3 regions of the Nostoc sp. LEGE 12454 genome follow, and region 1 is predicted to be linked to each of the others. Evidence: predicted binding sites of a transcription regulator. Region 1 holds the regulator's gene; each other region holds the start of a gene.

The links. Region 1 encodes HrcA, which represses chaperone genes, less so after heat shock. Its sites were predicted from a motif close to TTAGCACTCNNGANTCNNGAGTGCTAA; they were not measured.
Region 2: a site for HrcA is predicted at 914-940, ahead of groES (co-chaperone GroES). Genes of this name have one in related genera too.
Region 3: a site for HrcA is predicted at 1,182-1,208, ahead of groL (chaperonin GroEL). Genes of this name have one in related genera too.

The regions. Positions count from the first base shown of each region.
Region 1 covers NZ_JBWQXL010000101.1:384-2,592, forward strand. Annotated here, with positions in the region: gene AC1F2U_RS34520 (DUF2834 domain-containing protein) at 27-701, opposite strand; gene hrcA (heat-inducible transcriptional repressor HrcA) at 804-1,910, opposite strand.
Region 2 covers NZ_JBWQXL010000001.1:401,043-403,251, reverse strand. Annotated here, with positions in the region: gene groL (chaperonin GroEL) at 1-480, opposite strand, end outside; gene groES (co-chaperone GroES) at 584-895, opposite strand; gene AC1F2U_RS01750 (response regulator transcription factor) at 2,001-2,209, shown strand, end outside.
Region 3 covers NZ_JBWQXL010000048.1:42,044-44,252, forward strand. Annotated here, with positions in the region: gene AC1F2U_RS29300 (MraY family glycosyltransferase) at 1-1,083, opposite strand; gene groL (chaperonin GroEL) at 1,241-2,209, shown strand, end outside.

The DNA of each region.
Region 1 (2,209 bases):
GGATTGTGAACAATGCACTTTATTCTTCAATTCGTTGCTGGCTGCTTGAATATGGACTCTATACCTACCTCTTGTAAAGATGGACGCACAGATAAATAAACCAATGGTCCAAATAGCGGTATCAACGCTATTAACCAGAACAACTGGGGATTTTTCCAACCGCGACGCGCCATATCATCCCCCAGCAATGTGGGAAATAATAGGGAGAGTAAGCAAAAATCTAAACTCATGACATGGATGAAGCGGTTAGTTTGCCACTCTTGCACAAAACTGCCCCAATCTCCACCTCTTAAACCGTAGGTGACTAGAACAACCGTGGCTACTGTCAATACAAAACCAGTCACACGAGAATCTAGTAATTTGAGCAAGATATTCTTTTTACCGACAAACTGATTATTTGGTTCTCTAAAAGCTAAGTACGGCAACAAAGCAAAAGCACCAACTCCGAAAGAGACAGTAGCAAACAGCCAAGCAGGTATTTTTTGTCCTCTACCATCAATAAAGACTACTGCACTGTAAATAAGAGGCCAGATGCCCATGAGGTTGAATAGTGCTATGACTAAGGGGTTAATGCCTTCCCACTGCCCAATAGAAAGGTTTTTAATTAACTCGAATGTACCAGGTTGCTCAGGAGGCGCAAGGAAAAAAGCATAGACAACAAATCCCAGCCACAGTAGACCAAAGGCAATTTTTCTAAGCATGAATTTAAGTAGTATTAATTATTGATTTTGCCGTTACAAATCCGGCTATCTGCTTGCTATGGTATTATTCACTTGTCTAGACCTGATAAGATTAATCGCTAATTAAGGATTGAAATAGCTGAAAGCTTCTGACAGATAATCAGCAGCAGATGCTACTACTGCGATCGCACTTTCATAATCTAGGCGCGTTGGTCCCAAAACTCCCACACTTCCTACGGGTATCGAACCTCGGCGATAGTTAGAAGAAATCAAGGTGCAGGTGCGTATCGGTTCTAATGGATTTTCTGCGCCAATACGAACCGTTACTTTTGGTTTTCCACCATCCTCTGGTTCTGGTTGTTCAAATATTAATCGCCACAGTTGATCTTGTTCTTCTTCCAGCAGGTGGATAATTGTTTGTACTTGCTGTAACTGGGAAAATTCTGGCTGGCGCAAAACTTCTGACACACCCCGAACCATAATTTGGGTTGCAGTCGGTGCAAGAGTGCGACGAGCCAATTCGGCAACTGAGTTTTTCAAAAATTCCCCATAGCGTTGGAATTCTTGATCTAGTTCGCTCCAGTTGAGGTGGCCTAATTCCAACAGACTTCGCCCCCGTAAGTGACTATTCAAAAAGTTAGAAACAATCTGCAACTCCCGATCGATTACCTCTGAATCCCGTTGTGTTTCTTCTGGTGTTGGCGACAAATCCATCAATTTGGAATGTGTCTCATAACCATCAGTCACCACAATCAGCATAATCCGCCCAGCCTCAATTTGCACTAATTGCAGATGTCGCAATAGTGCTGTAGTCGTTTGCGGCATAGCGATCAAGCTAATGCAACCACTCAATGTTGCTAAAATCTGCGCGGCTCCTTGCAGTAGGGTTTCTAAACTTCGATCTTGCCACTGTAGCTGCTTTTGCAATGCCACCTCTACTTCTCGCCCTAAAGTTTCTGTTCGCGTAGTATCTCGCAGAGAAGGAATTAGCTGGTCAACATAAATGCGATAGCCTGAATCTGATGGTACACGTCCAGCAGAAGCGTGTGGTTGGTAGAGCAATCCAGACTTTTCTAAAACACCCATCACATTGCGAATTGTCGCCGAGCTTACACCCAGGTCGTACTCCTCAACCAAAGCCTTTGAACCAACTGGCTCTGCCGTAGCAATGTAGTGACGTACCGTTGCCCAAAGTATATGCTGTTGTCGATTTGTTAACTGAACTTCCATTATGGTATGTTTTGCTGAAGGCAAATTTTAATCAAACTCTCAAGAAATTTGTGGATTTAATCGAAAACAGAAAATATTAATAATTTATTAAAGTATCAAATTATATAACTATATTATGATAAGTATTTTTAAAGTTTATGTACAAAGCATTTTTTCAGATTATGGTTGAACTAGTAGCTCAATTTTTTTGCAAAAGCTGCTAGTTATAATGTACCCTTACGATACTTTTTTCTAACCGTACTTTTGCATAAATTTCCGCTTGCAACAGTATTATTAGATACGTATTTTCTTCAGGATTT
Region 2 (2,209 bases), on a different contig from region 1:
CATCTGACCAACTTCTTCGTCATTACCAGCCGAGATCGCACCAACTTGGGCAATGGCTTTGGAATCTTCCACTGGACGGGCGTGTTCAGCAATTTTTTCTACGAGGAAGCCAGTAGCTTTGTCAATACCGCGCTTCAGGGAAATTGCGTTAGCACCAGCTGCAACGTTCCGCAAGCCTTCTTTGACGATCGCATGAGCTAAAACGGTAGCGGTGGTAGTACCATCGCCCGCAGCATCATTGGTCTTAGAAGCAGCTTGACGAATCAGGGCTACACCAGTGTTTTCAATATGGTCTTCTAATTCGATTTCTTTGGCGATCGTTACACCGTCATTAACAATTTGCGGTGCGCCAAATTTCTTTTCTAGGACTACGTTACGACCTTTGGGGCCAAGGGTAACAGCTACAGCCTCAGCCAGGATGTCAATGCCTCGTTCCAAGGCGCGACGGGCGTTTTCGTTGTAGATAATGCGCTTTGCCATAATTTATTGTTAGTTGTCCTTTGTCATTTGTCTTTTGTTCTTCGTCATTTGTCATTTGTCCTTTGTCCTTTGTCATTGGCTAATGACTAATGACCAATGACCACTAGATAACAACTGCTAAAATATCTTTTTCAGAAAGCAGTACATATTCTTCAGTGCCGAGCTTGATGTCAGTGCCAGCGTACTTAGAGTACAGCACCTTATCGCCGACTTTGATTTCCAATTCCTGACGGTTTCCATCGTCATTACGCTTGCCAGGACCAAGGGCCACTACTTCCCCTACTTGGGGCTTTTCCTTGGCGGTATCGGGCAAATACAGACCACCAGCGGTCTTTTCCTCAGAGGCGTTCACTTTTACGAAAACGCGATCGCCTAAAGGTTTAACTGTAGAAACGCTTAAAGATAAAGCTGCCATAATTATTTTCTCCAGAGTTTAGCACTCTCAACTCCTGAGTGCTAATTTACCGAAAAGTGGCGTCCAATGGCAAGAATGCCTTGAGTACGGGTTCCCGAACTAGAAGGTCATAGATGTACTTAAGTATAAATGCTTAATTATTTATACCTTGCGGGTTTTGTTCTGTAAGTTACGAAGAGAGTAGGGAGTGGAGAATTAAGAGTTATGAAAATTCTTCCCTATTCCCCATTCCCTACTCTCCAGTCAACTTTATTTGCAAAGCTTGCAAATTGTTATGGAAGTGTAATCAGGGAGCCGCTTGATGAGTAACAATACAGTGACAGCGATCCAGTCCAACCATGAAATTCCCAAAAAACTCAATCTTTGGAACATAAGACCCTGAGTAATTGTGTAGAAAGTTTAGGACTTGCAAAAATTCAGCGAGACATTTTTATTTATTTGCGCTGACCAGGCAATTGCTACTCAAAACGAGCTAGTCTGGAATTCTGGGATTACTTAAAAAAGCGACTTAAAGATTTAAAACTCGATGAGCCGTACTAAAGTCATTCTATTTGCGTCTATAAAACTAAAGCCAACTGCTTGCGTGTTTCTGGTTCTAGATCCATAATGGTGATTTACGCTGATGGTGTCTGGTATCGCCAAGCAAACCCGGAAGTTACTCTGCGGATCGTCCGAGAACACTGAATAGGCAATAAGGTGGTAGAAGAATATGCGTTTTCAATCCATCTTTTGCCAGAAACTTCCCTAGTTTCTTGTGAACACCTCATAGAGGCTTAACAACCAAAGGATATGGTATAGCAGTAAGCTTTAAGAAAGTGCGGGTTGGTTTTGAGGTAGGGTCATCTTTAAGCCAATACTTACTTGTGAGTCCGAAAGATTATTATTTAATCAGTGTTTTTTACCCTGCCACTTTCAAAGCGATATATAATAGCGCATTATAGATACTACTGCTATACGTATCCTTGCTGGACTTTTGCTATCGAGCTACTAGTCTATTGAAAGTGCTCGGCATTTTTGAGACTTCGAGACAGCAAAGGCAAGTTAAGTAGGAAAAAGGACAACATCTCGAATAACCCACCATAGAGGATAAATATTCAAGACTTTGATGGACCGAAGCGCGACAAGTGCCACTGCTATGAAAGAGCCCAGCATGAAAGATCACAAACGACTTCTATTGATTGATGATGACCCTAACCTCATCTTGCTGGTGAAGGATTACTTAGAATTCCGGGGATATGAAGTCATCACCGCTGAAAATGGACGTGAAGCTCTGGAAATTTTAGAGCAAGATGTTCCAGACATGATCATCTGCGA
Region 3 (2,209 bases), on a different contig from region 1:
CTAAGGCTGTTGGCGTATCCTTTGCCAGACTGTAAAGCCCAAAAGCAGGATAATGCTAGTGGCGGTTGTCAGCATCACAGCCAAACTCATACCTTGTATTCTCATCGCCAACAAGTTGAAAACTAAGGTAATTGACCAAAGCGTAAACGCAGCATTGCGCTGGGAGAGTCCCCAAGCAAGTAAGCGGTGGTGCAGGTGGTCTTTGCCAGGAGTACTGAGAGGGTTATTTCCTGCTAGTAGCCGCCGCACAAATACTTGAGTGGTATCTAGCACTGGCAATAATAGAAATAAAACCGTAGGAATTAGTGCATAAATTGTGTTTTGTTGCAGTTTCCCTAAAATACTAGTTGCTGCTAACACATAGCCGAAAAAGTATGCTCCGGCATCACCCATAATAATTCGTGACGGATGGAAATTATGGCGCAAAAATCCTAGTGCAGCACCTCCCAAAGCTGCAAGTACTAAGATTGCCGCGGCACGATTGTTAAATTGAGCTGCAACGCCCAACAAACTCATGGCGGTAATAAAGCTAATTCCTCCTGCCAAGCCATCCATACCATCCATCAAGTTGATGGCATTGGTAATCCCTACTACCCATAGTACTGTTAGCAACATGGACAGAAGCGAATCGATGGGAGTGCCAAACAGGACTTTGACACTGATGCCATTAGCTACCAGCAAAAGTGCCGTGACAATTTGCGCCCACAATCGCACAGAGGGCGGTAAGCCGAACTGATCGTCAATAAAGCCCACAAGGACTAATATCGAACCCCCCAACAGAATAGTGAGCACCTGAGCCAATACGGTTTGGAGTTCGATCGGTCGTAAAAGGCTAGCTAATACCAGCGCGGCAATCACGCCCGCGTAGATAGCCAGCCCCCCTGCATTGGGTAAAGGTTCTCGGTTGAGTCGCCGTGCGTTAGGTTGGTCAGCCCAACCTACCCGCAAGGCGAATTTGCGTACTGTCGGAATTAAACGCCAAGTTACAAGCCAAGCCAAGAGGAACGTAAATACTACTGCCAACCAGCCGGTGCCGCTAGGGTCGGCAATACCAAGGGTCTTAAGGGAGTTGTCTAGATTCATCTCCCAATTCAAGCATTACTGCCAGTATCTAATATGAGCATCACCTGTATATTAATCAATTTTTTTATTTCCATTTGTAACTTGAGCGGTGGGAGAGATTAGCACTCTGGCGCTGTGAGTGCTAAATTGTCTAATGGAAGCGCTGGAGAAATCAAACATGGCGAAAATTATTGCATTTGACGAGGAATCTCGGAGAGCTCTAGAAAGGGGTGTTAACGCCCTTGCCGATGCTGTAAAAATCACCTTGGGGCCTAAAGGTCGCAATGTCCTTTTAGAGAAAAAATTTGGCGCACCTCAAATTGTCAACGATGGTATCACTGTTGCCAAGGAAATTGAATTAGAAGATCCTTTGGAAAATACTGGTGCAAGACTCATCCAAGAAGTGGCCTCAAAAACTAAAGATGTCGCTGGAGATGGTACAACCACCGCCACGGTTTTAGCACAAGCCTTAATTAGAGAAGGTTTGAAGAACGTCGCGGCAGGTAGTAACCCTGTGAGCTTGAGACGCGGGATCGACAAAACTATTGAGGCACTGGTAGAAGAAATTGCCAAAATAGCCAAGCCAGTAGAAGGAAGTGCGATCGCTCAAGTTGCCACTGTTTCTGCTGGTAACGATGAAGAAGTTGGTCAAATGTTAGCTCAAGCAATGGAAAAAGTCACCAAAGATGGTGTAATTACCGTTGAAGAATCTAAATCTCTAACCACCGAACTAGAAGTAGTCGAGGGGATGCAGATTGACAGGGGTTATATTTCTCCCTACTTCGTCACCAACAACGAACGGCAAATCGTCGAATTTGAAAACGCCCGAATCTTGGTGACAGATAAGAAAATCAGCAGCATCCAAGATTTAGTGCCGATTTTAGAAAAAGTTGCCCGTTCTGGTCAGCCTTTGCTAATTATTGCTGAAGATGTCGAAGGTGATGCTTTGGCAACTTTGGTTGTGAACAAAGCGCGGGGTGTACTAGCCGTCGCTGGGATTAAAGCGCCTGGGTTTGGCGATCGCCGCAAAGCTTTGTTAGAAGATATTGCGATTCTCACCGATGGACAGTTGATTTCGGAAGAAATCGGCTTAAGCTTGGATACCGCTGCTCTAGAAGCGCTGGGAACTGCCCGCAAAATCACCATT